4 regions of the Streptomyces similanensis genome follow, and region 1 is predicted to be linked to each of the others. Evidence: riboswitches for the same ligand, from Rfam matches in the RefSeq annotation. Region 1 holds a riboswitch; each other region holds the start of a gene.
What was found. Region 1 has a riboswitch for cyclic di-AMP ahead of ABEB07_RS26360 (C40 family peptidase). Riboswitches for the same ligand answer to the same signal wherever they lie in the genome.
Positions count from the first base shown of each region.

Region 2: linked by a shared signal. The riboswitch ahead of ABEB07_RS36040 (transglycosylase family protein) and the one ahead of ABEB07_RS26360 (C40 family peptidase) in region 1 are both predicted to bind cyclic di-AMP.
Region 3: linked by a shared signal. The riboswitch ahead of ABEB07_RS32535 (M23 family metallopeptidase) and the one ahead of ABEB07_RS26360 (C40 family peptidase) in region 1 are both predicted to bind cyclic di-AMP.
Region 4: linked by a shared signal. The riboswitch ahead of ABEB07_RS03555 (M23 family metallopeptidase) and the one ahead of ABEB07_RS26360 (C40 family peptidase) in region 1 are both predicted to bind cyclic di-AMP.

Region 1 is NZ_BAABKC010000084.1:11,329-18,922, forward strand. Features, by position in the region: gene ureG (urease accessory protein UreG) at 1-506, opposite strand, end outside; gene ABEB07_RS26335 (urease accessory protein UreF) at 593-1,267, opposite strand; gene ABEB07_RS26340 (urease subunit alpha) at 1,279-3,000, opposite strand; gene ABEB07_RS26345 (urease subunit beta) at 2,993-3,304, opposite strand; gene ABEB07_RS26350 (urease subunit gamma) at 3,319-3,621, opposite strand; gene ABEB07_RS26355 (ANTAR domain-containing protein) at 4,181-4,540, opposite strand; cyclic di-AMP (ydaO/yuaA leader) riboswitch at 5,493-5,628, shown strand; gene ABEB07_RS26360 (C40 family peptidase) at 5,632-6,105, shown strand; gene ABEB07_RS26365 (ATP-binding protein) at 6,416-6,862, opposite strand; gene ABEB07_RS26370 (helix-turn-helix domain-containing protein) at 7,141-7,594, shown strand, end outside.
Region 2 is NZ_BAABKC010000132.1:79,762-87,355, forward strand. Features, by position in the region: gene ABEB07_RS36025 (nucleoside triphosphate pyrophosphohydrolase) at 1-337, shown strand, start outside; gene ABEB07_RS36030 (cytochrome P450 family protein) at 567-1,874, shown strand; gene ABEB07_RS36035 (transglycosylase family protein) at 2,087-3,241, shown strand; cyclic di-AMP (ydaO/yuaA leader) riboswitch at 3,424-3,590, shown strand; gene ABEB07_RS36040 (transglycosylase family protein) at 3,595-4,353, shown strand; gene eno (phosphopyruvate hydratase) at 4,670-5,971, shown strand; gene ABEB07_RS36050 (FtsB family cell division protein) at 6,098-6,580, shown strand; gene ABEB07_RS36055 (DUF501 domain-containing protein) at 6,592-7,188, shown strand; gene ABEB07_RS36060 (Ppx/GppA phosphatase family protein) at 7,185-7,594, shown strand, end outside.
Region 3 is NZ_BAABKC010000113.1:11,547-19,140, reverse strand. Features, by position in the region: gene lhgO (L-2-hydroxyglutarate oxidase) at 1-611, shown strand, start outside; gene trmB (tRNA (guanosine(46)-N7)-methyltransferase TrmB) at 773-1,600, shown strand; gene ABEB07_RS32545 (PrsW family intramembrane metalloprotease) at 1,687-3,153, shown strand; gene ABEB07_RS32540 (aldo/keto reductase) at 3,233-4,177, opposite strand; gene ABEB07_RS32535 (M23 family metallopeptidase) at 4,284-5,375, opposite strand; cyclic di-AMP (ydaO/yuaA leader) riboswitch at 5,387-5,541, opposite strand; tRNA gene ABEB07_RS32530 (tRNA-Met) at 5,888-5,961, opposite strand; gene ABEB07_RS32525 (dihydrofolate reductase family protein) at 6,009-7,166, opposite strand; gene ABEB07_RS32520 (glycosyltransferase family 39 protein) at 7,265-7,594, opposite strand, start outside.
Region 4 is NZ_BAABKC010000011.1:54,032-61,625, reverse strand. Features, by position in the region: gene ABEB07_RS03570 (bifunctional acetate--CoA ligase family protein/GNAT family N-acetyltransferase) at 1-2,249, opposite strand, end outside; gene ABEB07_RS03565 (HPr family phosphocarrier protein) at 2,482-2,763, shown strand; gene ABEB07_RS03560 (GntR family transcriptional regulator) at 3,016-3,675, opposite strand; gene ABEB07_RS03555 (M23 family metallopeptidase) at 3,937-4,695, opposite strand; cyclic di-AMP (ydaO/yuaA leader) riboswitch at 4,708-4,870, opposite strand; gene ABEB07_RS03550 (M16 family metallopeptidase) at 5,092-6,480, opposite strand; gene ABEB07_RS03545 (M16 family metallopeptidase) at 6,477-7,594, opposite strand, start outside.

The DNA of each region.
Region 1 (7,594 bases):
ACGACGAGCAGGTCGGCGGTGGTGACGCCGGGGCCGCCCTTGCGCGGGATGTCGTCGCCGCCGGCCACGTCGATCACGAAGACCTGCGCGTCCACGAGCCCCTTGGAGAAGGTCGCGGTGAGGTTGTCCCCGCCGGACTCCAGGAGGATCAGGTCCAGCGGTCCGACCGCGTCCTCCAGGTCCTCGACCGCCTCCAGGTTGGCCGAGATGTCGTCCCGGATCGCCGTGTGCGGGCAGGCGCCCGTCTCCACGGCGGTGATCCGCTCGGGCGGCAGCACCGCCTCGCGCAGCAGGAACTCGGCGTCCTCGCGCGTGTAGATGTCGTTGGTGACGACGGCGAGCGAGAGTTCGTCGCGCAGCGCCCGGCACAGGGCGGCGACGGTCGCGGTCTTCCCGGACCCCACGGGCCCGCCGAGGCCGATCCTGATGGCCCGGCGGGTGCCGTCGGGCCGATGCGCGTCGGCGCTCACGGCGGGGGTGGCCGGGTGGGAGTGGTCGAGATGCATGGCAGGGCTCCAGTGATCGGCCGGGAGCGGAGGGCGCGGCCCCCGAGGTCGGGAAGAGAGGCGGGAGAGGTGGGAAGGGACGGGGCCTACGAAGCGAACAGCCGTACGGGCCAGGCGGCGTGCGCCTCGGCCGCGATCTCCAGCAGCGGCGCGGAGCAGGCGGGCAGCGCACCGGGGCCGTCGAGTGCGGCGCGCCGGGCCGCGGCCACCGCGCGCTCGACGACCTGGTCCAGTTCCGGTGCCAGCCGGGCCAGTACGGCCGTCGCGTCGAACGGGTCGAGACTGAGCAGCCGCACGGTCGCCGTGGCCGGTCCGCTCACGCTCTCGTACGCCGCGCAGTACGCGGCCTCCTCGGGGCCGAGTCCGGCGGCCCGCGCGGTGAGCCCGAGCACCACCGGCTGATGCGCCCCCTTGGGGAACTCCTGTGCCAGGGCGTCGAGTTCGGGCGTCGGCCAGGTCGCGCGGGCGGCCCGCACCAGTTGCCGCCCCAGCTTGCGGGCGGCCAGCCGCAGGGCGGGCGACGGGGTCCGCGCGTCCGCCGCCGCGTCCAGTTCCACGGGGTCGCAGCCGAGCGCGGCGGCGCCGGCGAGGGCGGCCGCGACCAGCCCCGCCGTGTGCAGCCGCCCCCGGCAGAAGTCAGCGAGGTCCGCCGCCCCGGTGATCCGCCCGGCCCGGACCGCCGCCTCGGCCCCGCCGGAGTGCGCGTGCCCGCCGGCGGGGAAGCGGCCGTCGGCCAGGACGAGAAGTGCCGCCTTGGTCATCGGCGCCGCCCTCAGAAGAGGAAGTAACGCTGGGCCATGGGCAGTTCGGCGGCCGGCACGGACTCGATCAGCTCGCCGTCCACCCGCACGGCGAAGCTGTCCGGGTCGATGGCGACGTCGGGCCGCGCGTCGTTCTCCCGCATGTCCGCCTTGGTCACCGCGCGCGTCGAGGCGATGGCGACGAAGCGCTTGCCGAGGCCCAGCCGGTCCGGCAGTCCGTCCTCGATCGCGAGCGGGGCGACGAAGTTGAGCGAATTGGCGGCGGGCGCCCGGCCGACCGCCCCGTACATCGGGCGCGGCAGCACGGGCTGCGGCGTGGGGATGGAGGCGTTCGCGTCGCCCATCTGCGCGTACGCGATCTGGCCGCCCTTGATGACGAGGAGCGGCTTGACCCCGAAGAACGCGGGCTCCCACAGCACCAGGTCGGCGAGCTTGCCGGTCCGCACCGAGCCGATCTCGCGGTCCAGGCCCTGCGCGACGGCCGGGTTGATCGTGTACTTGGCGACATAGCGGCGCACCCGGTGGTTGTCGGCGCGCCCGTCGCCCGGCAGCGCGCCGCGCCGCCGCTTCATGACGTGCGCCGTCTGCCAGGTCCGCAGGATCACCTCGCCGACCCGGCCCATGGCCTGGGAGTCGGAGGAGATGATCGAGATGGCGCCCAGGTCGTGCAGCACGTCCTCGGCGCCGATGGTGGAGGGCCGGATCCGCGACTCGGCGAACGCCAGGTCCTCGGGCACCGCCGGGTTGAGGTGGTGGCACACCATCAGCATGTCGAGGTGTTCCTCGGCGGTGTTGACGGTGAACGGCCGGGTGGGGTTGGTGGAGCTGGGCAGCACGTTCGGCTCGGAGACCACGGTCATGATGTCCGGCGCGTGCCCGCCGCCCGCGCCCTCGGTGTGGTAGCTGTGGATGCCGCGGCCGGCGATCGCGGCGAGCGTGTCGCCCACGAAACCGGCCTCGTTGAGGGTGTCGGTGTGGAGGGCGACCTGGACGCCGGTCCGGTCGGCGACGGTGAGCGAGGCGTCGATGACGGCGGGCGTGCAGCCCCAGTCCTCGTGCAGCTTCAGACCCAGGGCGCCGCCGCGGATCTGGGACAGCATCGCGTCGTGCGAGACGGTGTTGCCCTTGCCGAGCAGACCGATGTTGAGGGGGTACGCCTCCAGCGCCTCCAGCGTGCGGGCCAGGTGCCAGGGGCCGGGGGTGACGGTGGTCGCCTTGGAGCCCTCGGCCGGTCCGGTGCCGCCGCCCACCAGGGTGGTGATGCCGGAGGCGAGCGCCTCGTCGGCGATCTGGGGGCAGATGAAGTGGACATGGGCGTCGATGGCGCCGGCGGTGAGGATCCGCCCGTTGCCCGCGATGATCTCGGTCTCCGGACCGAGGACCAGGTCCGGGTGGACGCCGTCCATGGTGTCGGGGTTGCCCGCCTTGCCGATGCCGGTGATCCGGCCGTCGCGGATGCCGACGTCGGCCTTGACGATGCCCCAGTGGTCGACGATGACGACGCCGGTGATCACGGTGTCGGGGGCGCCTTCCGCGCGGGTGACGCGGGACTGGCCCATGGACTCGCGGACGACCTTGCCGCCGCCGAAGACGGCCTCGTCGCCGGCCAGCCCGGGGCCGCCGCTGCGGTCCTCCTCGATCTCGACGAGCAGATCGGTGTCGGCGAGCCGGATGCGGTCGCCGGTGGTGGGGCCGAACAGGTCGGCGTAGGCGGGGCGGGAGATCTCAGGCATCGAGGGCGCCTCCGGTCTCCCCGCGCAGACCGGGCACGATCCGGGCGCCGGCGATCGGGACGAGGGCGACGTCGACGGGGATGCCGGGCTCGAAGCGCACGGCGGTCCCGGCGGCGATGTCCAGCCGCCTGCCGTGCGCGGCGGCACGGTCGAACTCCAGGCCGGGGTTGGCCTCGGCGAAGTGGTAGTGCGAGCCGACCTGTACGGGGCGGTCGGCGGCGTTCAGCACGGTCAGCCGGGTGACCTCGCGGCCCTCGTTGTAGACGATCGGGCCGTCGGCGAACAGGATCTCTCCGGGAATCACCGCTTCCTCCCCCTTCAGACGATCGGCTCGTGGACGGTGACGAGCTTGGTCCCGTCGGGGAAGGTGGCCTCGACCTGCACGTCGTGGATCAGCTCGGGGATGCCCTCCATGACGTCGTCCCTGGTCAGCACCTTGCGTCCGGAGGACATCAGCTCGGCGACGGTACGGCCGTCGCGGGCGCCCTCCAGGATGTGCGAGGTGATGAGGGCGATCGCCTCGGGGTGGTTCAGCTTCAGCCCCCGGGCCCGGCGCCGCTCGGCCACGTCGGCCGCCACATGGATGAGCAGTCTCTCTTGTTCGTGCGGGGTCAGTTGCATGGGCCCACCTCACAGTCATCGCTCCGGACCGCACGGGGCCCGGCTGCCGCAGCCACCACGACGGCACAGGTCTAACACAGGGAGGAATCGCTCGATCCTCGAACAATCCAGACGGAAAAACCGCAGGTGGCATGGATCGGCAGGCTAGTTCGTCGGAGTTTCAACGACGTTAACCAGACCTTGGTCGTCCCATGACCGGCAGCTGGGCTGCGGCATACCGGGGGCGCCCCGCTGCGCCGTCCGTGGCACGGCACGTCCGTGGCACGGCACGTCCGTGGCACGGTCACCGCCGCCGCACGCACGGACCGCCGGGGCGGGGCCGCGTACGGCGGTTCTCGGGGGCCTACGACGACGGGCGCGGGCCGCTTGGGCGGCGGGGGCGTACGGCGGCGGGCGCGGGGCGTGCGAGGCGGCGGGCGCGGGGGCGTACGGCGGCAGAAGCGGGGCGTGCGGCAGCAGGTGTGAGGCGGCGTACCGACGGCGGGCGCAGGGCCGGCCGGCGGCGGGCTGGGGCGCGTACCGGCGGCGCGCGAGGGCGCGGGCGGCTCGCTCGGGCGGATCAGGACCCTGCGCGGCCTGCGGAGAAGTGCGCGGAGTGGCGGTCGAGCGCCCGCCTCAGCTCCTCCAGCTCGGTGTCGGACAGGGCGCCGCCCTGCGCGAACTTCAGGACGTGCTCGGCGACCGTGCGCACCTTCGTGTTGGTGCGCTGGGAGACCTCCCGCAGGACCCGCCAGGCGTCGTCGGGCGGGATCCGGCCGAAGGCCACCACGGCGCCGATGGCCTGGTCGATGACGGCGTGCGAGGTCAGGGCGCGTTGCAGCTGGTCGATCTCCTCGTGCAGCCGTTCGTGCTCCAGCACCAGGTCGGTGGTGGACAGCAGCTGGAGGGGGTGCCGCCTGGACATCGCGAAGAACACCATTGCAGATCCCCTGGGTCGTCGAGCGGCCGGAGTTCCACCTCCAGCTTGCTCCAGGAGAACGACGCGCACGACCGGAGACCGGCCGGCCGAAGGGTCCCGCCGGGGGCACAGGGCCGGTACGTCCTCGGCGCCGGCGTCTCCGCCCGGGGGCCGACGACCCTCTCGTGGCGGGCCGCGCCGTGGACCGGCCGACCGTCCGCCGGGTCCGCCCGGGGGCCGCCGGGCACATGCGCGGGAACCCGCGGCCGCCGGGCCCGGGACGAGCCGCCGGTGGATCCGCCCGAACCGTCCGTGCCGCCCGCCGGGCCGCCCCCGGAGCCGAGGCCGCCGACGCAGACCGCGCGCCGAGGCGGAGCTGATCGGCCGTTACCTGGCCGCGGTGGGTCCGCTCGCCCGACGCGCTCGCGCCGATGCGCCGGCGGGGCGAGACCGCGCCGCGCACGGCGACCCCGGCGCGGGCGCCGCGCGCGCTCGACGGCGAGTGCCCGACCAGCCGGGTCACCCCGCCCGCGCGGCACGGCAGTTGACGGACGCACAGGCATCCCCGGCTCGACCACACGCGGGCGACGGGGCCGACGCTCCCGGGCGGGAGCCGAAACGGACCAAATGAGGTACCGCCTTTCGGCGTAGATACACACCCTTTTTCGGGGACCTCGCGGTTGCGCAACGCGCCTGCACGGATGGCGGAATGGGGCGTTCCGCCGCTGGTCCGGGCGTCGTGACGGGAGGACACAGTCGTTCGAACGAGCGGATGTCCACCCGAACGGGTGAGTGGTGAGTAACAACACAAATCCATAGTTCCGTTGGGATTTTCGGACATCCGTAGGTGAAGATCCCTGTCTGACGACAAGCCCCCGCCACAGCGGCGGGGCGGTCCGGGCGGACGCCGAGTCCTGCCGCCGCACGGACGACCGGTCGACGGAAGTGGATCGGCAGGAGTGGAGGACCCAAGCACGACGGGTCGCCGGAACGGTCACACCATGGCCGGGTCGAGCAGCCCTTGGGGTGAAGCCGCGACAACGCGGCCGGGCAACTTCGCCAGCCCGAATCCGACAGGTCATCCTTCACAGGCGGCTGACGAAGGGTTGCGCATGACTGCGCTCAATCGTGTCCCGTCGTTCATGGCCCGGGCCGGCACGGCCTCGGCCCTGACCATCGCCGCCGTCGGCGGTTCGATCGTGGTGCCCGGCGGCGCCTCCGACGCCTCGGCCGCGACGTTCGCGGCGAAGGCGCTCCAGATCGCGGCGTCCAAGAAGGGCTCCCCCTACCAGTGGGGCGCCACGGGACCGCGCCGGTTCGACTGCTCGGGACTCACGCTGTACTCGTTCAAGCGGGCGGGCAAGAAGCTGCCCCGCACGGCCGAGCAGCAGTACAACAAGTCCCGCCACATCTCGGCGGGCAGCCGCCGCGCCGGTGACCTGGTGTTCTTCCACTCGGGCTCGTACGTCTACCACGTCGGCATCTACGCCGGCGGGGGCAAGATCTGGCATGCGCCGAAGACCGGTGACGTGGTGCGGCTGCAGAAGATCTGGACGAAGAGCGTGTGGTACGGGCGGGTCAACTGACCCGCCCGAGGGCGGCGCCGGCCATCCGTCGGCGCCCGCGCGCCGACCCGCCGCCGCGGCCACGAGCCGCCGCGGTCGTCGTCGCGGTCGCCGTCGCCGTCGCGGGAATCCGCTGCCGCGGCCGCCCGTGCCGTCACGGTCCCGGGCCGTCGGCCGCCGCCGCACGGCACCCACCGGTGCCCGCCGAGCCGGACCGGCCCTCGTGCGTCCGCCGTCCGCGAGCCGTCGTCCGTGCGCCGGGGAACGCGGGCCGGGCGGCGTGGCCCGGAGCGGGCGCAGGGCGTGGACCGTCGCGCGGCCGCCGTCGCGCTCAGCGCGCCGGCGGCGCTTCCTGCGCGCCGGGCGTCCACGGGAGTTCGATGCAGACCGTCTTGCCGCCCTCGCGGGTGCGGCGCACGCTCAGCCTGCCGCCGCACTCCGCGGCGAGCCACCGGATGATCACCATGCCCCGGCCGTTGTCCTGCTGGACGGCGGCCGGCAGCCGTTTCGGGAACCGGGGATGGCTGTCGGTGACCCCGATGCGCAGCAGCTCGTCCCGTTCGAGGGCGAGGTCGACCGTGAAGGTGGGCGACTGCCCCAGGGTGTGCTGGACGGCGTTGGTGGCGAGTTCGGAGACGATGAGCCGCACGGTGTCCGCGGTCTCGGCCCGGGCCGGCAGGCCCCACTCCACGAGGGTGCCCACCGCGTAGGCGCGGGCGGCGGCCACCGAGGCGGGATCGCTCGGCAGAGTGACGGATGCTTCCAGGAGATCTGCCATGGCGATGTCGTCCCTTTCCCACGGGGCCGTGGTCCGACACGGAGCGGATGGTTCGAGTACGGTCCCGGACTGGTGCTTCGCCGTCAGACTGCCATCACCGCACGGGTCCCGGTGGCGATCCACCGAGATATGCATATATCTGTCGCTCGAAGCGGTGAACTCTGCGACGGCCGACCGTGTGCGACGGCGCGCGCCGAGCCGACCGGGAACCGGTCCCGCCCGGGGCGGCGCGGGTGGCCGCGGTCCGTCGCGGGGCGCCCTGGGGAGTAAGGAGAGCCATGCAGCACGGTCCCGTGGTGCGCCGCCGCAAGCTGGGCGCCGAACTGCGCACGCTGCGCGCCGGCGCGGGTCTCACCAGCGGGCAGGCGGCCCGGCTGGTGGGCTGGCACCAGTCGAAGGTGAGCCGGATCGAGACCGGCACCAGTGGGGTGAAACCGGCCGATGTACGGCTGCTGCTGGACGCCTACGCGGTCCACGACGCGCAGCTGCGCCGGCTGCTGCTGGCGCTGGCGGGCTCCGAGGACGGCGACGGCCGGCACCGCTGGTGGCACGCCTACCGCGGCGTACTGCCGCCCACCTACCGGGACTTCATCAGCCTGGAGTCGCAGGCGACCGCGATGCGCACCCTGGAGACCACGGTCGTGCCCGGGCTGCTCCAGACGGCCGAGTACGCCCGCGCGGTGACCCGGGCCGCCGTGGACGGACTCGACGAGGAGCGTCTGGACGCGCTGG
Region 2 (7,594 bases), on a different contig from region 1:
CCACCGCCATCCGCACGTCTTCGGCGACGCGAGCGCCACGACCCCGGAGGAGGTCAGGGAGCAGTGGCTGCGCATGAAGGCGGTGGAGAAGCAGCGCGCCTCGGTGACCGACGGCGTCCCGCTCGGCCAGCCCGCCCTGGCCCTCGCCGCCAAACTGGCCTTCCGAGCCCGCACGGCCGGCCTGACCGTCCCCCTCCCCGACCGCCAGGACATCGGCTACACCCTCCTCGCCCTGGCCACCGAGGCCGAATCCCAGGGCACCGACCCGGAAGCGGCCCTGAGAGCAGCGGCGAGAACCTACCGAGACGCCATCAAAAAGGCAGAACAGACCCCCTGAGGCCCGTAGGGCCGATAGGGGCGCGGGGCTGTTCCGACATGCGGCTCCGCCGCGCGTGCGCGCCCTGAGGCCCGTAGGGCCGATAGGGGCGCGGGGAACTGCGCGCCCAGCCCCCACCGACCCGCACCGACCAACACACCCATGGGGGGCCAGGGGGCGAAGCCCCCAGGTTCGGGACGGGAAGGGGCGGCGGGGGCGACCTCCCGACCCCCCGGACTAGGGTCACCCCATGCAAGACCAGCCACCCACCCCCGCCCCAGACCTCTTCACCTGGGACTTCGCCACCAACCCCTACCCCGCCTACGCCTGGCTGAGAGACCACGCCCCCACCCACCGCACCCGCCTCCCCAGCGGAGTGGAGGCCTGGCTGGTCACCCGCTACGCCGACGCCAAGCAGGCCCTCGCCGACCCCCGCCTGTCCAAGAACCCCGCGCATCACGACGAACCCGCGCACGCCAAGGGCAAGACCGGCATCCCGGGCGAACGCAAGGCCGCCCTGATGACGCACCTGCTCAACATCGACCCCCCGGACCACACCCGCCTGCGCCGCCTGGTCAGCAAGGCGTTCACCCCCCGCCGCGTGGCCGAGTTCGCCCCCCGCGTCCAGGAACTCGCCGACGACCTCATCGACCGCTTCGCCGAGCGGGGCAGCGCCGACCTCATCCACGAGTTCGCCTTCCCGCTCCCCATCTACGCCATCTGCGACCTGCTCGGCGTCCCCCGCGAGGACCAGGACGACTTCCGCGACTGGGCCGGCATGATGCTGCATCTCCCCGGGGGCGAGCCCCCGGACCCCCAGCGTCACGGCAAGGGCCCCCGCGGCGGAGTCGCCCGCTCGGTCAAGAAGATGCGCGGCTACCTCGCCGACCTCATCCACCGCAAGCGCCTCGCGCTCCCCGCCGACCCCGCCCCCGGCGAGGACCTCATCTCCGGTCTCATCCGCGCCTCCGACCACGGTGAGCACCTCACCGAGAACGAGGCCGCGGCCATGGCCTTCATCCTGCTGTTCGCCGGCTTCGAGACCACCGTCAACCTCATCGGCAACGGCACCTACGCTCTGCTCACCCACCCCGAGCAGCGCGCCCGGCTGCAACGTTCCCTCGCCGCGGGCGAGCACGCCCTGCTGGCGACCGGCGTGGAGGAGCTGCTGCGCTACGACGGCCCGGTGGAGATGGCCACCTGGCGCTTCGCCACCCGCCCGCTCACCCTCGGCGGCCAGGACATCGCGGCCGGCGATCCGGTGCTCGTGGTGCTGGCCGCCGCCGACCGCGACCCGGAGCGGTTCGCCGACCCGGACACCCTGGACCTCGCCCGCCGGGACAACCAGCACCTGGGCTACGGCCACGGCATCCACTACTGCCTGGGCGCCCCGCTCGCCCGCCTGGAGGGACAGACCGCGCTGGCCACCCTCCTCACCCGGCTCCCCGACCTCCGACTGGACGCGGACCCGGAGGAGTTGCGCTGGCGCGGCGGCCTCATCATGCGCGGTCTGCGCACCCTGCCGGTACGGTTCACCGCCACCTCCGCGACTCCTTGACGAACGCAAAGCCGACGCGAGGCCGACGCAAGACCGGCGCGAGGCCGACGCGCGGCCGACCCGAAGCTGACACACGTTCAACTATGTGATCACCACGTGATCTACGCGGCATTAACTTGTGACAAGTGATCGGGAGCGGCTACCTTCACGCATCAGCGCGGCGGCGGTCACCGCCCGCCGCGCCGTCACCGTTGTCGCCGAAAGGTCTCCGCATGCTCTCCGGGAACGGTCGTCACCGTCGCCCCCGCCAGGCTCCGGCCCTCCTCGTCGCCGCCGGGGTCACCGGCTCCGCCATCGCGATCCCGCTCGTCGCCGCCTCCGGCGCGAGCGCGGCCGACGGCACCACCTGGGACAAGGTGGCCCAGTGCGAGACCGGCGGCTCCTGGAGCGCCGACAACGGCAACGGCTACTACGGCGGCCTGCTGCTGACCCAGGACGACTGGGAGCAGTACGGCGGCCTCACCTACGCCGCGAGCGCCGACCAGGCCAGTCGGTCCCAGCAGATAGCCGTGGCCGAGAAGATACTCGCCGACCGGGGCCCCGGCGCCTGGCACACCTGCGGACTGCTCGCCGGGCTCACCAAGAGCACCGGCGCGGCCGACGTCGACACGGGCGTGGGCGGCTCCTCGTCCACCGCCCCGGGCAAGGGCGGCACGGACACCGGCACGTCGTCCGGTTCGTCCGGTTCCTCCAAGTCCTCCGGTTCGTCCGGATCCGAGGACCCGGGCCCGTCCGACTCGTCCCAGGATGCGGCCAACTCCACCGGTTCGTCCGGTTCTTCGGCCGACGACACCGACGCGACGGGCGATGCGCCCGGTAAGTCCGGTACGTCCCACTCGGCGAACGGACCGGCCGACTCCGGCACGAAGCACACCGATACGCCTTCTTCCCCCTCTTCTTCCTCTTCCATCCCGAAGAAGGACGACGCGGCCGATTCCGGCACGTCCCACCCCTCCGGCGCGCCCGACGCGACGCCCTCGACGGGCACGGGGACCGGCGGCTACGGAGACGCGGCCTACCCGGCCGATCCCCGCCAAGTCGTGGGCTCCTCGGCCCTCGTGGACACCGGGGCGCTGAGTGGCGGCCGGCACCGCGGCGGCAGCGCCGCCGAGAACCCGGCCGACGGCTCCGCCGCCGCGACGGCCGGCCGGCACGCCTCCCGGGCCGACGGCCTCACCACCGACACGGCCGGCGGCTCCTACACGGTCCGCTCCGGCGACTCCCTCGCCTCCATCGCCGACTCCCTTGACGTGGACGGCGGATGGCACGCGCTGTACACCGCGAACAAGGGCGCCATCGGTTCCGACCCCGACCGCATCGCCGCCGGTCAGAGCCTGGATGTCCCCGCCGAAAACGCCGCAAAGTAGGGGCAGTTCACGTCACGCTTCGCACCGAATGTCCCTTTCGGGGAAAGTGTGGGATGAGTCTCAGAAGCCCTGATCGTCTTTGAAATTCCGTCGATCGCGTGTCTACGGTCATGACCGCTCGTCACCGCGAGCCCCGGCTGCCGCAACGCCGAATCCTGCCAGCGGCCGTACGGGAACAGTCGTCGCGTCATGCGCCGCAGGCAGGAGCGGGGGACCCAAGGTAAGTGCCGCGCCGGGCAGTCGAACCGGAGCGGCTGGGGGTGAAGCCGTGCCTCCCCAAAGGCACGGCCGGGCAACTCAACCGGCCCGAACCCGACAGCTCACCTCGCAGGCGTCGGTGAGGGGATCCATCCATGCTGTTTTCCAGCAAGGGCAAGCACCGTCGTCCCTCCAAGGCCACCCGTGCCATCGCGCTCGCCGGAGTCACCGGCGCCGCCGTGGCCGCCCCGCTGATGGCCGCGGGCAACGCCTCCGCCGCCACCACCTCCGAGTGGGACGCGGTCGCCCAGTGCGAGTCCGGCGGCAACTGGTCGATCAACACCGGCAACGGCTTCTACGGCGGCCTGCAGTTCACCAACTCCACCTGGGCCGCGTTCGGCGGTACCGCCTACGCCTCGCGCGCCGACCTGGCGAGCAAGTCGGCCCAGATCGCCGTGGCCGAGAAGGTCCTCGCGGGCCAGGGCAAGGGCGCCTGGCCGGTCTGCGGCAAGGGCCTGTCCGGCGCCTCGTCCTCCTCCGGCGGCGGCAGCGGCTCGTCCTCGTCCTCCTCCTCTTCTTCGTCCTCCTCCTCGTCGTCTTCTTCTTCGTCGTCGAGTTCTTCTTCCTCGTCGAGCAGCAGCTCCAAGAGCAGCACCTCGACCCGCTCCACCGAGGAGCAGAGCGCCAACCGCTCGCTGACGCGCCCGGCCCCGAAGAAGACCGTCACCACCCCGACCGGCAAGAAGGTCAAGAAGGGCGACGGCGAGTACAAGGTGGTCGCCGGCGACACCCTCAGCTCCATCGCCACCGCGCACCACGTCCAGGGCGGCTGGGAGAAGCTGTTCCAGCTCAACAAGGACATCGTCGAGGACGCCAACCTCATCTACCCGGGCCAGCAGCTGCACCTGAAGTGACAGCGGGCGGCCAGGCCCGCCACCGGCCCCGCCCAGGCGTGAGCGCCACCATGGCGCTCACGTGGGGCCGACACCCCCCGTCCCCACGGGCTCCCCGCCCCGGTGCGTTCTCCCCCGTACGCACCGGGGCGGGGCTTTTTCACCTTCTGTTCCCGGCCCCGTCACCGGCCCCTTTGTTCCGTGCTGGAACAATGTGTACCGTCACCCTGTCCACGGGACGGTCGGTCAGCCGGTCGGCGTCCCGGGACGGTTAGGCTCTAGCCGCAAGGCACACCTGCCCCGCACTTCAAGCGTCACATCCACGAAGGAGATGCTCGTGCCGTCCATCGACGTCGTCGTAGCCCGGGAAATCCTGGACTCCCGAGGCAACCCCACGGTCGAGGTCGAGGTCGGCCTCGACGACGGCAGCACGGGTCGTGCCGCCGTCCCGTCCGGCGCCTCCACCGGCGCCTTCGAGGCCATCGAGCTGCGCGACGGTGACCCGAGCCGCTACCAGGGCAAGGGCGTCGAGAAGGCCGTCCTCGCCGTGATCGAGCAGATCGGCCCGGAGCTGGTCGGCTACGACGCCACCGAGCAGCGCCTGATCGACCAGGCCATGTTCGACCTGGACGCCACCGACAACAAGGGCTCGCTGGGCGCCAACGCCATCCTCGGCGTCTCCCTCGCCGTCGCCCACGCCGCCTCCGAGGCCAGCGACCTGCCGCTCTTCCGCTACCTGGGCGGCCCCAACGCGCACCTGCTGCCGGTGCCGATGATGAACATCCTGAACGGCGGCTCGCACGCCGACTCCAACGTGGACATCCAGGAGTTCATGATCGCCCCGATCGGCGCGGAGTCCTTCTCCGAGGCGCTGCGCTGGGGCGCCGAGGTCTACCACACCCTCAAGAAGGTCCTGAAGTCCAAGGGTCTGGCCACCGGTCTCGGCGACGAGGGCGGCTTCGCCCCGAACCTCGGCTCCAACCGCGAGGCCCTGGACCTGATCCTGGAAGCGATCAAGGAAGCCGGCTACACCCCCGGCGAGCAGATCGCCCTCGCGCTCGACGTCGCCGCCTCCGAGTTCTACAAGGACGGCAAGTACCTCTTCGAGGGCAAGGAGCGCTCCGCCGCCGAGATGACGGAGTACTACGAGGAGCTGGTGGCGGCCTACCCGCTGGTCTCCCTCGAGGACCCGCTGTTCGAGGACGACTGGGACGGCTGGAAGGTCCTCACCGACCGCCTCGGCGAGAAGGTCCAGATCGTCGGCGACGACCTGTTCGTCACCAACCCCGAGCGTCTGGCCCGCGGCATCGAGGAGGGCTCCGCCAACGCCCTGCTGGTGAAGGTGAACCAGATCGGCTCGCTCACCGAGACCCTGGACGCCGTCGAGCTGGCCCAGCGCAACGGCTTCAAGTGCATGATGTCGCACCGCTCCGGCGAGACCGAGGACGTCACCATCGCCGACCTGGCCGTCGCGACCAACTGCGGCCAGATCAAGACCGGCGCCCCGGCCCGCTCCGAGCGCGTCGCCAAGTACAACCAGCTGCTGCGCATCGAGGAGATCCTCGACGACGCCGCGGTGTACGCCGGCCGCAGCGCGTTCCCCCGCTTCCGGGGCGACGCCGGGGTCTCCAAGGTCTGACCCGCCCCGCCGCCGGGCCGTGAGGAATCACGGTTCAGCCAGTCGTCCGTACGTCCCCGGACTCGGTCCCGTACCGTGTCCGGGGACGTACGCGCGTGTGAGTGGACAGGAACGGGAGGCGGGACGATGGCCGTGCGGGACCGGGACCGGTTCTCCACCGCGACCAGGCTCAGGCTGCTCGGCGAGCAGACCGCCGCCCGCGTCTACCGCTCCCAGACCCGGCGTCAGGCCCGCCGCTCCCGGCTGACCGGGCGCGCCGCACTGCTGGCGCTGGTGGTCTGCTCGATGGTGGTCGCGCTGGCGTACCCGATGCGGCAGTACGTCTCCCAGCGCGAGGGCATCGCCGATCTGAAGCGGCAGAAGCAGCAGGCGCAGCAGCGGGTCGAGCAGCTGCGCGACGCCAAGGCGCGCTGGCAGGACGACGCGTACGCCGAGCAGCAGATCCGGCAGCGGCTGCACTATGTGATGCCCGGCGAGACCGGCTTCACCGTGGTCGACCCGGGGCCGGCCAAGCAGTCCCGCGCCGAGCAGGGGACGGCTCGCCGTCCCTGGTACACCAATGTCTGGTACGGAGTCGACAAGGCCGACGCCCGGCCAGTGAACGGATGAGAAAGACAGGCATGCAGACCCCTCCGCCGCCCACCGAGCGCACCGAACCCACCGAAGCGGACGTCGAGGCGTTCCGGCAGCAGCTCGGGCGGCCGCCGCGCGGGCTGCGCGCGATCGCGCACCGCTGCCCCTGCGGGCAGCCGGACGTCGTGGAGACGGCCCCGCGGCTGCCCGACGGCACCCCCTTCCCGACGCTGTACTACCTGACGTGCCCGCGCGCCAACTCGGCGATCGGCACGCTGGAGGCCGACGGCGTGATGAAGGAGATGACGGAGCGGCTGGCGGCCGATCCGGAGCTGGCGGCGGCGTACCGGGCCGCGCACGAGGACTACATCCGGCGCCGGGACGAGATCGAGGAGCTGACCGGCTTCCCGAGCGCGGGCGGCATGCCGGACCGGGTCAAGTGCCTGCACGTCCTGGTCGCCCACTCGCTGGCCGCCGGGCCGGGCGTGAACCCGCTGGGCGACGAGGCGCTCGCGATGCTGCCGGAGTGGTGGCGCAAGGGGCCGTGCGTGACGGTGCCGACCGGCGAGGGCTGGCACCTGGAGACGACGGAGGACGGCAGCGGCCACTTCGCCGCCCGGCAGATCGGGGAGGACGGAAAGTGACCAGGGTCGCCGCCGTCGACTGCGGTACGAACTCCATCCGTCTGCTGGTCGCGGACGTGCACCCGGAGACGGGCGAACTCGCCGACCTGGACCGGCGGATGACGGTCGTGCGGCTCGGCCAGGGCGTCGACCGCACCGGCCGGCTCGCCCCCGAGGCGCTGGAGCGCACCTTCGCGGCCTGCCGCGAGTACGCCGGGATCATCAAGGAGCACGGCGCCGAGCGGGTGCGGTTCGTCGCGACCTCCGCCTCGCGGGACGCGGAGAACCGCGACGAGTTCGTGCGCGGGGTGGTGGACATCCTCGGCGTCGAGCCCGAGGTGATCTCCGGCGACCAGGAGGCGGAGTTCTCCTTCACCGGCGCGACGCGGGAACTGACGGGGCGCACGGACCTCGCCACGCCGTTCCT
Region 3 (7,594 bases), on a different contig from region 1:
TGGTGAACTGCGCGGGGCTGCACTGCGACGAGGTGGCGCGGCTGACCGGCGACGACCCGGGGATGCGGATCGTGCCGTTCCGCGGGGAGTACTACGAGCTGGCGCGGCCGGAGCTGGTGCGGGGCCTGGTGTATCCGGTGCCGGACCCGGCGTTCCCGTTCCTCGGCGTGCACCTCACCCGCGGGATCGACGGCGGCGTGCACGTCGGGCCCAACGCGGTGCCGGCGCTGGCCCGCGAGGGGTACGGGTGGGGGGTCGTACGGCCCCGGGAGCTGGCCGGGACGCTCGGCTGGCCGGGCTCGTGGCGGATCGCCCGGCGGCACTGGCGGTACGGGGCCGGGGAGCTGCGGCGGTCGGTGTCCAAGGGGGCGTTCACGCAGGCGGTGCGCAGGCTCCTGCCGGAGGTGGCGGACGGGGATCTGGTGCCGGCCGCCGCGGGCGTGCGGGCGCAGGCGGTGCTGCGGGACGGGACGCTGGTGGACGACTTCCTGATCCGGGAGGGGGCGCGGGCGGTGCACGTGCTGAACGCGCCGTCGCCGGCGGCCACGGCGTCGCTGCCGATCGGACGCGAGGTCGCCCGCCGGGCGCTGTCGGCCCTGGCGCAGGGGTGAGGGTCTCCCCCCGGAGGGTCCCCGCCCCTGCCCGGCCCGTCCCTGCCCGGCCCGTCCCTGGGGGCTGCCGCTCCCGGACCCCCGCTGTCGGCCCGAACGGCCTCGTCCTCACCCGCCGGACGGGCTGCTTCGCTCGACCGGGTCGTAAAATCGGTGGCACTGTGTCTGAGTCCTTGAAGCTTTCTCCCGCCCGTCAGCCCGCACCCGACGCCGACGGCGCCGTTCCGCTCGGCCGGCCCAAGGGGGAGCCCCGCTTCCCCGACGGCCCCCAGGCCGATCCGGCCGGATCGCACTTCGAGCGGCGGATCCGGAGTTTCCAGCCCCGGCGCAGCCGGGTCACCACCGGGCAGGCGGAGGCGCTCCAGCGGCTGTGGTCCCGGTGGGGGCTGGACATCGACGGACAGCGGGTCCTGGACCTGGCCGAGCTGTTCGGCGACCGCCGCCCCGTCGTGCTGGAGATCGGGTTCGGGATGGGCGAGGCCACCGCGAAGATGGCGGCCGCCGACCCGGACACCGGCATCCTGGCCGTCGACGTCCACACGCCCGGTCAGGGCAACCTGCTGGCCCTCGCCGAACGCACCGGCCTCGGCAACGTCCGGGTCGCCAACGGCGACGCGATCATCCTGCTGCGCGAGATGCTCACCCCGGACTCCCTCGACGGCCTGCGCGTCTACTTCCCCGACCCCTGGCCCAAGAAGCGGCACCACAAGCGGCGGCTGATCCAGCCGGAGTTCCTGACGCTGGCCGCCGCCCGGCTGCGGCCCGGGGCGATCGTGCACTGCGCGACCGACTGGGAGCCGTACGCCGAACAGATGCTCGACGTGCTGACCGCGCACCCCGCCTTCGAGAACACCCGCGCCGACGGCGGCTTCGCCCCCCGCCCCGGCTTCCGCCCCCTGACCCGGTTCGAGGGCCAGGGCCTGGAGAAGGGGCACGTGGTGAACGACCTGCTCTTTCGCCGCGTACCCCACGACGAGCAGCAGCGATAGCACGAGACCGCACAGGACCGCACCGCCCGCGCCCGGACCTCGATACCCCGTCGCGGGCGGTCCCCTCCCTCGTTAGGGTCAATCACGTGGTCACCAGTCCCCCGTACCCGACGCATCCCAGCGGTCCCGCCCCCGTCGGCGGCCCACCGCGGCACGCCCACTGGTGGCAGAAACGGTGGGTGCGGTACGGCGCCCTGGCCGCCCTGCTGGCGCTGTCCGGGCTCGTCATCCTCGCCCTCGTACGGCGGCAGACCGGCACCGAGGGTCTCCTGGTCGGACTGGGCCTGGCCGTGCTGCCGGTGCCGCTGCTGACGGCCGCGTTCCGCTGGCTGGACCGCGTCGACCCGGGACCCTGGCGCAACATGGTGTTCGCGTTCGCGTGGGGCGCCTGCGCCGCGGCGCTCATCGCCATCGTCGCCAACAGCTTCGCGACGAAGTGGATCGCCACGGCGACCGCCGACCCGGCCGGGGCGGACACCCTGGGCGCGACGGTGATAGCCCCGATCGTGGAGGAGTCCGCGAAGGCCGCCGCCGTGCTGCTGGTCTTCCTCTTCCGCAGACGCGACTTCACCGGCATCGTCGACGGGGTGGTGATAGCCGGGGTGACCGCGACCGGCTTCGCGTTCACCGAGAACATCCTCTACCTCGGCACCGCCTTCGGCGCCGACCAGATGACCGGCGGCCGGGGCATCGCCTCCGTCACCGCGGCCACCTTCTTCGTGCGCGTGGTGATGTCGCCCTTCGCGCACCCGCTGTTCACCGTCTTCACCGGCATCGGCTTCGGCATCGCCGCGTCCCTGTCCGCCGAGCGCCACCGGGTGCGCCGCGCCCTGCTGCCGCCGGCCGGACTGCTGCTGGCGATGGGCATGCACGCCTTCTGGAACAGCTCCTCGACCTTCGGCGAGTACGGCTTCTTCGCGGTCTACGGCGCCTTCATGCTGCCCGCCCTCGGGCTGCTGACCTGGCTGGTGGTCTGGACCCGCCAGCGGGAGCTGCGCACGGTGCGCGAGGAGTTGCCCGCGTACGCCGCCGCCGGGTGGCTGACCCCCGCCGAGCCGTTCGCCCTCGGGTCCATGCGGGCCCGCCGGGTGGCCCGCGAGTACGCCGGCCGGCACCTGGGCAAGCCCGCGGCGCGCACCGTCGCCCAGTACGAGGCGTACGCGACCTCGCTGGCGTTCCTGCGCCGCCGCGGCCGCCTCGGCCGGGCCGGCGCCGGCTTCGCCGCCCGCGAGCAGGAGCTGCTGCACGCGATGTGGCGCGGCCGCGAGGTGGCGCGGCCCGCGCTCGACCACGCGGCCCGGATGACCGCGCCGCCGGTGCGGGTGGTCGCCCCGCCGTGGCCGGTCCTCGGCGTGTACGGCCAGTCCCAGCGCTACGGCGCCCCGCACCCCCACCCGCGCCCCCAGGGCCCCGGCCCCGGTGCGCACGGGTACGGGTATCCGCAGAGCGGTCCGGTCGCGCCCGGGGCGGCGCAGGGGTACGGGTCGTACGGCGCCGCCGGCGCGGCTCCGGCGCCGTACCCCGCGTACAACCCCTACCGGACGCAACCCTGATCTGAGCCGGTCGTCCGGATCGGATCGGATCACCCGGATCGGATCGCCCGGGTCGGATCGCCCGGGTCGGATCGTCCGGTCAGGCGGATGCCTGGGTCAGCTTGCCGATCTCGTCGTCCGTCAGCCGCAGTCCGGCGACGGCGAGCAGGGCCGGGAGCTGCTCCACGGTCCGCGCCGAGGCGATCGGGGCGGCCACCGTCGGCTGGGCCGCGAGCCAGGCCAGGGCCACCGTGGCGACCTCGGCGTCATGGGCCCGGGCGACCTCGTCGAGGGCGGTAAGGACCTTCTGGCCGCGCTCGGTCGCCAGGTGCTTGGCGGCGCCCTCGGCCCGTGCGCTGTCCACCGTCGCGCCCGGCCGGTACTTGCCGGTCAGGAAGCCGGAGGCCAGCGCGAAGTACGGCATCGCGGCCAGGCCGGCCCGCTCGGCGAGGTCCCGCAGCTCTCCCTCGTAGGTGTCGCGCGAGACGAGGTTGTAGTGCGGCTGGAGCGCCACGTAGCGGGCCAGGCCCTCGCGCTCGGAGAACTCCAGGGACGCCTTCAGGCGCTCGGCGGAGATGTTGGAGGCGCCGATCTGGCGCACCTTGCCCGCCCTCACCAGCTCGTCCAGGGCGCCGATGATCTCCTCGACGGGCACCTCGGGCTGGTCGAAGTGGGTGTAGTACAGGTCGATGTGGTCGGTGCCGAGCCGCTTGAGGGAGGCGTCGGCGGCGGCCTTGATGTTGGCGGCGGACAGGCCCTTGAAGTCGGGGTGCTGGCTGACCTTGGTGGCGATGACGACGTCGGAGCGGTTGCCGCGCTCCTTGATCCACTCGCCGATGATCGTCTCGGACTCGCCGCCGTGGTTGCCCTCGATCCACGCGGAGTAGGAGTCGGCGGTGTCCACGAAGTTGCCGCCGGCCGCCGCGTAGGCGTCGAGCACGGCGAAGGACCGGTTCCGGTCGGCGGTCCAGCCGAAGACGTTGCCGCCGAGGGCGAGCGGGAAGACCTCGAGGTCGGACTGGCCGAGCTTGCGAAGAGAAGTCATGTACGACATCAACGGCCATGGCAGAGCGGCCCATTCCGTGCCCCGCCGGATCCGGGCGCAAAGATCGCGCAAACAGCGCCCGGCGGAGCGTCCGTGCGGGGCCGTCTCAGGGGTTGAGGCCCTTGCCGTTCAGCCACGCCATCGGGTCGATGCCGGTGGCCTGCCCGCCCGGGTGCACCTCCAGGTGCAGGTGCGGCCCGGTGACGTTGCCGGTGGCGCCGACCCGGCCGATGACCTCGCCGGTGCCGACCTTCTGGCCGGCCGAGACGCTGATCGAGGACTGGTGGCAGAACCACAGCTCGGTGCCGTCGTCGAGGGTGAGGATCGTGCGGTAGCCGTAGGCGCCGGCCCAGCCGGCCTCGGTGACGGTGCCGCTGTGGATGGCCTTGATCAGCGTGCCGGTGGGCGCGGCGAAGTCGAGGCCGGTGTGGTGGCCGGAGGACCACATGGAGCCGGCCTGGCCGAAGGTGGAGGTGATCGTGTAGGACGAGGTCGGCAGCGTGTACTGCTTGGCCAGCTCGGCCAGGCGCGCCTCCTCGGCCTTCTTCCTGGCCTCCTCCTCCGCCCGCTTCTTCGCGGCGGCGGCCTTGGCCTCGGCCTCCTGCTTGGCCTGGGCCGCGTCGGCCTGGGCCTTCTTCACCGCGGCGGCCTCGGTGGCGGCCCGCGCCTTCGCCTCGACCTGGGCCTGCTGCTGCTCGGCCTGGGCCATGATCCGGTTGCGCAGCGCCTCGCCCGCGTCGGCGGTGCCGCGCGCGGCCTGGACCTGCTGGGCCTGCTCAGCCTGCGGGACCTGGGGGGTGGCCTCGACCACGTCGCTGAGCGCGGTCGCCGAGCCCACGGGTGCGGCGGTGTCCTCGGCGGAGTCGTCGAAGAGCGCGCCGACCGCCGGCAGGTGGTCCACGGAGGGCAGGTCGGGCAGCGAGAGGGAGACCGGCGGCTTGCCGGTGTTGGCGCTGGCCATGCCGCCCGCGCCGACGGCGGCGATGACGCCGACGCCGAGGACGGTGGAGCTGCGCGCGAGCCCGCCGCCGCGCTGCTTGGCGACGCGGTGCCGGCCGCGTACGGGGCGGAGGGAGTCCTCGGTGGGGTTCCACTCCTCCCAGGGGCCCTCGTCGGGGCGCCGCTCGCCGTAACCGAAGGACTCGGTGCGCCGGCTCGGCAGGAACGGGGCTTCAGAGGCAGGCCGGTTGGACGCCACGCGGGCGTGCTCCTTTCCTTCCGCGTCGCCTACCGGGTTAGCTGACGGGTTCGGAGCGGGAAGGTCTCCTACGCGCGTCGACCGGCCATGACGGCACGGGTGACGTGCGATTCACCCCAAGGTGGTGGTTCCCCGGTTCCCTCGCGGGATTCGGCGCGTGCGCGCACGGAGCCGCCTCTGGTGACGGCTGGGACGACCGCGCTGCGTTATCGAACGTTAATAGACGTGGGGGTTTGATTCCAAGCCGTGCGGCTTGATCATTAAACCTTTTTGGCCAGGACATACCGCTCACGGGGGACTGAAGGCGGGTGAGTTGACAAAGAATCAGGCCATCCACGGGCTCTCCTCGGCCATCGGCGGTACGCGGCGCGAGGTGATGGTGTGTCAGTTGTTATGCGGAGGGGGTCGGCCCGCTCACGTGTGGTGACGGGGGGCGAGGGTCGAGGGCCACGGTGTCCGGGAAACACTCAGGGCCGGAATCCTGTGATCGGATTCCGGCCCTGAGTCTTCAGTAGCGGGGACAGGATTTGAACCTGCGACCTCTGGGTTATGAGCCCAGCGAGCTACCGAGCTGCTCCACCCCGCGTCGGTGAAACCAGTGTATCCCATGTTCGGGGCTGGTTGCACACGAGTTCACCTGAGCCCCGGATCCAGGTGCCGGTTGGGCTCCCGGGCCGCCGCCTCGTACTCCGGCAGGACGACGACCTCCGCGCCCGCGCCCGCCAGGAGCCCGGCCCCGTCGGCCGCCTCGACGAACGTGTCCGGCTCCCGCCAGGCCGTGACCACCCGCCGCACCCCGGCGTCCAGAATCAGCCGGGCGCACGGCCGCGGCCGGGAGGCGCGTCGGGCGCACGGCTCCAGGCTGCTGTACACCGTGGCCCCGCCGAGCCGCGGATCGGCCGGGTCGATCTTGGCGAGTGCCGCCTCCTCCGCGTGCACGACGGGATCGCCGGCCTCCCGCGAGTGGCCCCGCGCCAACTCGGTGCCGTCGGCGGCGACCACCACCGCGCCCACGCTGAACGCGGTCGCCGAGGGCGGGCACCGCAGCGCCAGCTCGCAGGCGGTCCGCAGCCAGTGCCGGTCGGCGGGGACGGTCCGCCCGCCGGCGCCGGGTGCGGTGGGCTCGTACCGCAGGAGGACCACGTCCCCGACGGCCCGGGTCTCCACCAGCCGCAGCCGCCCGCCCTGGTACGACCCCGGCCCGAACAGCCGGGGCGCGGCCGGGTCGCCCACGAACAGCGGGGCGAGCACGAGCTGCACCTCGTCGGCGAGCTGCCGCTGGAGCAGCTGGGTGTGGATCGTGCCGCCGCCCTCGACCATGAGCCGCCGCACACCGAGCACGTCGTGCAGGTGTGCGAGCAGCAGCCGCCAGTCGAGCTCCGGGCCCAGGGGCACGACGTCGACGGCGGGGTGTGTGGCCGGGGTGAGGCCGGTGCGCCGCAGGCGCGCGGCTCCCTCGTCGGTGGTGTAGACGGCCTTCGCGCCGCCCGTGTGCCAGAAGCGCGCCCCAGGGTCCAGTTCGCCCGAGGCGCTGACCGTGACCTTCAGCGGGTACTCCGGCAGCCCGGCGGCGACCCGGGCCGCGCGCCGCTCGGGCGAGTTGACCAGCAGCCGCGGGTTGTCGGCGCGCAGCGTGCCGGCCCCGACGAGGATCGCGTCCACGGACGCCCGTACCTCGTCCACCCGCTCGAAGTCGGCGGGGCCGGACAGCAGGAGGCGGTCGGGGCCGGTGTCGTCCAGGTAGCCGTCGAGGGAGACGGCGGCGGACAGCAGGACGTACGGGAGGGGCATCGACGCGTTCTCCTCGGGCGGGAGGCAGGTGGGGCGGGCGGCCGGCCGCGTGGCCGGGACGTGCTCCCAGTCTGGCGGAGGCCGCGCGCCGCCCGCGGCTACGGGATGCCGAGTTCGAAGAGGGCGTAGCCCGCGTACGAGCCGGAGGCCAGCGCCGCGATGCCGAGCAGCGTGTACAGCAGGGCGGGGCCGATCCGGCGCAGGGCGAGGGCGAGCGGGAGGAACAGCGGGAAGGCGGGGAGCAGGTAGCGCGAAACGTTGCCGAAGATCTGCTGGCTGCCCAGGACCAGGACCATGGTCATGACCGTGTAGACGACCAAGGCGACCGGTGGCCGCAGCCGGATCAGCAGCAGGAGCAGCGCGAGCGCCAGCAGGACGACGCCGACGCCGATCAGATCCTCGTAGGGGTAGGCGTAGATGTAGTCGTA
Region 4 (7,594 bases), on a different contig from region 1:
TCGTACTCGGGCACCTTGCCGGGATCGGCGGCCTCCCGCCGCCACTGCCCATACCGGACGGCCTCGGCGAGGGCGCGGACGGCGCGCTCGGCGGCGGGGTAGGCGGGGATGAGACGCGAACCGGCGCCGGGGCCGGCGGGTGCCGGGGCCGCGTCGGACGGCTGCGCGGGCGGGGAGGGCGGGGTGGGGGACGTAGTTGAGGCGGGGGTGCTGGTGGGGGCGGTCGGGGACGCGGCGGGACCGCCGGAGGCCGTCGTGGGGGTGACGGGGCCGGGGTTGGCGGAGCCGGGGGCGGTCGCCGGGGTGACAGGGCCGGGGGCCGTCGTGGGAACGGCAGGGCCGGGAGTGGCCGTCGGGGTGGCGGGGGCGGTTGTGGCCTGGGGGCCCGTGCTGGCCGCGGCGGACAGGGCCTCGGCCAGGCCGCCCAGTTCGACGTGGACCACCAGCACCGGCTTGCCGGGCGCCGCCCCGGCGGCCGACCGCAGCGCCTCGGCGAGCGCGGCGTCCTCGGTGGCGCCCTCCCCCAGTGCCGGTATGGCGGTGACGACCACCGCGTCGCTGGTCTCGTCGGCGAGCGCCTGGGCCAGCGCGGCCCGGAAGTCCGCCGCCGACGCGGCGGTCGTCAGGTCGCGGGGCGGCTGCGGGCGCAGCCCTTCGGCCAGGCACCGGTCGTACGTCAGTACGCCCAGCGACTCGGAGTTGCCGAGGATCGCCACCCGGGGTCCGGTGGGCAGCGGCTGGCGGGCGAGCAGCAGTCCGGTGTCCACCAGTTCGGTGATGGTGTCCACGCGGATCACGCCGGCCTGCCGCAGCAGCGCGGACACCGTCGCGTGCGGCAGCCGGGTCGCCCGTACGGCGTGCCCCTGCGGGGCCGAACCGGAGCCCTGCACGACGACCAGCGGCTTGGCGGCCGCCGTGCGCCGGGCGAGGCGGGTGAACTTGCGCGGGTTGCCGATGGACTCCAGGTACATCAGGGCGACGTCGGTGTCCGGGTCGTCGTACCAGTACTGGAGGACGTCGTTGCCGGAGACGTCCGCGCGGTTGCCGGACGAGACGAACGTCGACACGCCGGTGGTGCCGGTGACGCCGCCGCCGCGCCGGTGCAGCCGGGAGAGCAGGGCGATGCCGATGGCGCCGGACTGCGCGAACATCCCGATCCGGCCGGGCCGGGGCATCTCGGGGGCGAGGGAGGCGTTGAGCCGGACGCCGGGCGAGGTGTTGACGACGCCGAAGGCGTTCGGCCCGATGATGCGCATGCCGTACGAGCGGGCCTGCCGCACCAGGGCGCGCTGGCGCTCGCGTCCCTCGGGGCCGCTCTCCGCGTACCCGGCGGAGATCACGACGAGGCCCTGCACGCCGTGCTCGCCGCACTCGGTGACGACCCGCGGGACGTGCTCGGCGGGGACGGCGACCACGGCGAGGTCGACCGGCCCGTCGATCTCGCGCACCGACCGGTGGGCGGGCACCCCGTCGATCTCGGTCCGGTCCGCCTCGAAGGCCCGGTTGACGGCGTGCAGCCGGCCGGTGAAGCCGCCGTCGCGGATGTGGTCGAGGATGCTGCGCCCCACGCCCCGGTGCGCGCGGCCCACCCCGACGACCGCGACCGAGCCGGGCCCGAGCAGGCGGCGCACCGAGCGGGCCTCGGCGCGCTGTTCCCGCGCGCGCTGCACGGCCAGCGAGCGGTCGGTGGGTTCGAGGTCGAACTCCAGGCGGACGACGCCGTCCTCGAAGCTGCGCTTCTGGGTGTACCCGGCGTCCGTGAACACCTTGATCATCTTGGTGTTGGCGGGCAGCACCTCGGCGGCGAAGCGGCGGATGCCGCGCTCCCTGGCGACGGCCGCGATGTGTTCGAGCAGCGCGGAGGCCACTCCGCGGCCCTGGTGGGCGTCCTGGACCAGGAAGGCGACCTCGGCCTCGTCGGAGGCGTCCGAGGCGGCGGGCAGCCCGGTGGCTCCGATGCGGTCGTAGCGGACGGTGGCGATGAACTCGCCGCCGATCGTGGCCGCGAGCCCCACCCGGTCCACGAAGTCGTGGTGGGTGAAGCGGTGGACGTCCTTCGCGGACAGGCGCGGGTAAGGCGCGAAGAAGCGGTAGTACTTGGACTCGTCCGACACCTGTTCGTAGAAGCTGACCAGCCGGTCGGCGTCCTCGGCGGTGATGGGCCGGATCCGCGCGGTGCCGCCGTCGCGCAGCACCACGTCGGCCTCCCAGTGGGCTGGATACTCGTGCCGGTCCGACGCGGTCTGCATGGGCCCCAGAGTACGGCTAGCCTCCGACGGCGGCGCGAGGCAGTCTGTGGGGAACACACCGGAGGAACCCGCCCGGACCCGGCGGAGAACACCGGGGTCGCGGGGACTTAGCGGACGCCGGGGCGCCGCGGTCCGTCGCGGTTCCCGGGGCGGCGGCCGGGCCGCTCGGGGCGGTGCCTCAGGTGTGGGAAACTGGTCTAGACAACTTGGTACACCTGAAGGGCAGCATCACATGGCTGAGCGCCGCGTCAACGTCGGCTGGGCCGAGGGCCTCCACGCCCGCCCCGCCTCCATCTTCGTCCGGGCCGCCACGGCCTCCGGCGTCCCCGTGACGATCGCCAAGGCCGACGGCGCGCCCGTCAACGCGGCCTCCATGCTGGCCGTCCTCGGCCTCGGGGCGCAGGGCGGCGAGGAGGTCGTCCTGGCCTCCGACGCCGAGGGCGCGGACGCCGCGCTCGACCGCCTGGCCAAGCTGGTCGCCGAGGGGCTCGAGGAGCTTCCCGAGACCGTCTGATCCACCGGGTCCGGCGGCTCGCCCCCGGACCGGACGCCGAAGCCGCGCCGCCCTTTTCCGGACGGGGCGGCTTCGGCTTTTCCGTTCGGCGCGACGGCCCCGGCCCGCGCGTCTCCGGCGGGCCGACTCGTATTTCTCGGGGCAGCCTTCGGGAAGCGTCCACACCGCACCCGTACATGAATTCAGGGACACCGAAAAAGGCGGCACGAATTCTCCACCGCCGGATATCCCTCTTTGTATACGGGCACCGTGTTAATGCCACGCGCCCGACATGTTGACGGGATGTTGCGAAGTCCTCACGCGGCAGCCGGCGGCCGTCCGCTCGGTGTGCGCGGCGGTCAGCGCACGCGCGCGCTCGCCGTCGCGGCGCGCCACGGCGTCCACGATGGCGCCGTGCTCGGCCCAGGCGGCGACCGGGTCGGCCGGGGTCTCCACCACGTACATCCAGGCGATCTTGTGCCGCAGCTGGGTCAGCGTGGCGGTGAGCGCGGGACTGCCGCAGGCCTGCGCCAGCGTCTCGTGGAACCAGCCCCCCAGGGCGCGCAGTTCCTCGCCCAGGCCGCTCGCGGCCCGCTCCTGGCCCAGTCTGACCAGGCCGCGCAGCACCCTGAGGTGGGCCTGGGTGTGCCGCTCGGCGGCCCGGGCGGCGCACAGCGGCTCCAGCAGCCGGTGCATCTCCAGCAGGTCGGCGGCCTCCTGCCCGGTCGGCTCCGCCACGCACGCGCCCGCGTGCCGGCGCGTCACCACGAAGCCCTCGGCCTCCAGGGTGCGCAGCGCCTCGCGCACCGGAACGCGGGAGACGCCGTAGCGGCGGGCGAGGACTTCCTCGGTGAGCCGGCTGCCGCGCTCATGGACACCGGCGACGATGTCGTCCCGGATCGCCGTGCACACCGAGTGCGCCGGAACACGCATTCCCGACCTCCGCCCGAATCCCGCTGAAATCACCGTGCCGCTTCGGCGACGGACGCTTGTTCCCGTGACTCTATTGCAATGCGCCGGGATTTCCGACGGACGGCCGAGGTCCATGGGTAATTTTTGGACAGCAAAATACCCGTGGCTGTCGAAAACACCGAAAACCCCGGCGCGGGGCCGGGGTTCTCGCGGGGTGCCGCGGACCGTGGACGGTCCTCGGGAGGGCTTCGGCGCGCTCGCGCCGTCGCCGTGCGGGGTCGGTCAGACGTTCACGCCGTGGTGGCGCAGGTAGGCCACCGGGTCGACGTCGGAGCCGTAGTCCGGGGAGGTGCGGGCCTCGAAGTGGAGGTGCGGTCCGGTGACGTTGCCGGTCGCGCCGGACACGCCGATCTGCTGACCAGCGGTGACCTGCTGGCCGACCGTGACGCCTATGGACGACAGGTGGCCGTACTGCGTGTACATGCCGTCGGCCATCCGGATCACGATCTGGTTGCCGTACGCCCCGCCCCAGCCGGTCTCCACGACCGTGCCGACGCCGACCGCGTGCACGGTGGTGCCGGTCATGGCGTGGAAGTCGATGCCCGTGTGCGAGCCGGAGGACCACAGGGAGCCGCCGGTCTTGTAGCCGGTGGAGACGTAGGAGCCGGAGATCGGCGGCACGAAGGCGTTCAGGCGCTCGCGCTCGGCCTCGCGGGCGGCCCGCTCCTTGGCCTCGCGCTCCTTCTTCGCCAGCGCCGCGGCCTTCACGCGCGCGGCCTGCTCGGCCAGCTTCTGCTCGGCGGCGTGCTGCTGGGCGACGGCCTGGGCGTCGATCTTCGCGGCGACGGTGTCACCGATGCTGATGACCGGGGTGAGGCCGGTGTCCTCGGGGGCCGGGGTCTCGGCGGCGAGCGCCGGGGCGGCGGCCAGGGTGCTGAGCACGCCGGTGGTGGTGAGGGCCGCTACGCCCGCCGCTCGGGCGGTGGTGCGGTGCATCCGGCTGGGCCGGCGGTGCTTCCCGGTGGCGCGGGTGAACGCCATGCAGACGTGGGTCCTTTCCTTCCCTCTCGCCTACCGGGTTAGCTGACGGGTTCGGAGCAGGAAGGTCTCCTACGGGCCCCCTCGCTGGCGCGCGGGCGTCCGATTCACCCCAGGGACTGAGTGGGTCCCCGGCTCCCCTGGCTCGCGCCGTACGGGGACTCGGCGATGGCTGTCCGGTGCCGCGGGTGCGGCGCACTGCCGACGAACAGCCGGACCGACGCTAGACGGGGCCGCTTTCAATTCCCAAACGGATCCGCTGTTTTGTAGCGCAGACCACAGGTCAGACGGGCAGCCTCTCCCGCAATTCGGACATGACGGGGCCCTGGTGACGCTTCGGTCACCAGGGCCCCACGCGCGCGTGCGCGCCGTTGCCGCCCGCGCGGGCGGCGGATGCCGCTACTCGGCTGGGACGACGGTGACCTGACCGATGCCCAGGGCCTCGACGGGCTCCTTGATCTGCGCCGCGTCACCGACGAGGACGGTCACCAGGCGGTCCACCGGGAAGGCGTTGACGACGGCCGCGGTGGCCTCCACCGTGCCGGTGGCGGCGAGCTGCTGATAGAGCGTCGCCTGGTAGTCGTCGGGCAGGTGCTGCTCCACCTGGTCGGCCAGGGTGCTCGCCACGGCGGCGGCCGTCTCGTACTTCAGCGGCGCCACGCCGACGAGGTTCTGCACGGCGACGTCCCGCTCGGCGTCGGTGAGGCCGCCGGCGGCGAGCTTGCGCAGCACCGTGAACAGGTCGTCAAGGGCCGGTCCGGTGTTCGGCGTGTCGACCGAGCCGCTGATGGCGAGCATCGCGGCGCCCGAGCCGTCGGGCGCCGAGCGCAGCACCTGGCCGAAGGAGCGCACGCCGTAGGTGTAGCCCTTCTCCTCGCGCAGGACGCGGTCCAGGCGGGAGGTGAGGGTGCCGCCCAGGCAGTAGGTGCCGAGCACCTGCGCGGGCCACACCCGGTCGTGCCGGTCGGGTCCGATACGGCCGATGAGCAGCTGCGTCTGGACGGCGCCCGGGCGGTCCACGATGATCACGCGGCCGGTGTCGTCGGCGGTGACCGGCGGAACGGGCCGCGGCTTGGCCGGCGAGCCGGTCCATGCGCCGAGGGTCTCGCCGAGCAGCTCGTCGAGGTCGATGCCGGTGAGGTCGCCGACGACCACCGCGGTGGCCGTGGCGGGCCGCACGTGCCGGTCGTAGAAGGCGCGGACGGCCGCCGCGTCGACGGCGCGGACGGTGTCCTCGGTGCCCTGGCGCGGGCGCGAGACGCGCGCGGTGGCCGGGAACAGCTCCTTGGAGAGTTCCTTGGCGGCGCGGCGGGAGGGGTTGGCCAGCTCGTGCGGGATCTCGTCGAGCCGGTTGCCCACCAGCCGCTCCACCTCGGAGTCGGCGAACGCGGGCGCCCTGAGGGCGTCGGCGAGCAGGCCGAGCCCCTTGGCCAGGCGGGAGGCGGGGACCTCCAGGCTGAGCCGGACGCCGGGGTGGTCGGCGTGCGCGTCGAGGGTCGCGCCGGCGCGCTCCAGCTCGGCGGCGAACTCCTCGGCGGAGTGCTTGTCGGTGCCCTCGGAGAACGCCCGCGCCATGATCGTGGCGACGCCGTCCAGGCCGTCCGGCTCGGCGTCCAGGGGTGCGTCGAGCAGGACCTCGACGGCGACGACCTGCTGGCCGGGGCGGTGGCAGCGCAGCACGGTGAGGCCGTTGTCCAGGGCGCCGCGCTCCGGCGCCGGGAACGCCCACGGCCTGGCCTCGCCGGCCTGCGGCTGGGGGTGGAAGTCCATGGTGGCCAGCTCGGTCACTTCGCCGTCTCCTCGGTCTCGTCGGTGGCCGCGGCGTCCGCGTCCTGGGCGTGGTCCGCGGCGGGCGTGGGCTCGTAGACGAGCACCGCGCGGTTGTCGGGGCGCAGGCGGGCCTTGGCGACCTCCTGGACCTCCTCGGGCGTCACCTCCAGGACCCGCTGGACGGCGGTCAGGGCGAGCTGCGGGTCGCCGAACAGGACGGCGAAGCGGCACAGTTCGTCGGCGCGGCCGGCGACCGTGCCGAGCCGGTCCAGCCACTCGCGCTCCAGCTGGGCCTGCGCCCGCTCCATCTCCTCGGCGGTGGGGCCCTCCTCGGCGAACCGGGCCAGTTCCTCGTCGATGGCGGCCTCGATGACCGGCACCTCCACGTCGCCGGACGCCTTGACGTCCAGCCAGCCCAGGGAGGGCGCGCCGGCCAGCCGCAGCAGGCCGAAGCCGGCCGCGACGGCGGTGCGGTCGCGGCGCACCAGGCGGTTGTAGAGCCGGGAGGACTCGCCGCCGCCGAGGACGGTCAGGGCGAGGTCGGCCGCGTCGCCGGCGCGCGTGCCGTCCTCCGGCAGCCGGTAGGCGGCCATCAGGGCGCGGGCCGGGACCTCCTCCTCGACGACCTCGCGCAGCTGCTCGCCGATGACGTCGGGCAGGGCGCCGTCGCGCGGCTCGGGCTTGCCGTCGTGGGCCTCGATGGAGCCGAAGTACTTCTCGATCCAGGCGAGCGTCTGCTGCGGGTCGATGTCGCCGACGACCGACAGGACGGCGTTGCCCGGCGCGTAGTACGTGCGGAAGAACGCGCGGGCGTCCTCCAGGGTGGCCGCGTCCAGGTCCGCCATCGAACCGATGGGCGTGTGGTGGTACGGGTGGCCCTCGGGGTAGGCGAGGGCGGTCAGCTTCTCGAAGGCGGTCCCGTAGGGGACGTTGTCGTAGCGCTGGCGGCGCTCGTTCTTGACCACGTCGCGCTGGTTCTCCATGGACTCGTCGTCCAGGGCCGCGAGCAGGGAGCCCATGCGGTCGGCCTCCAGCCAGAGGGCGAGCTCCAGCTGGTGGGCGGGCATGGTCTCGAAGTAGTTGGTGCGCTCGAAGCTGGTGGTGCCGTTGAGGGAGCCGCCGGCGCCCTGCA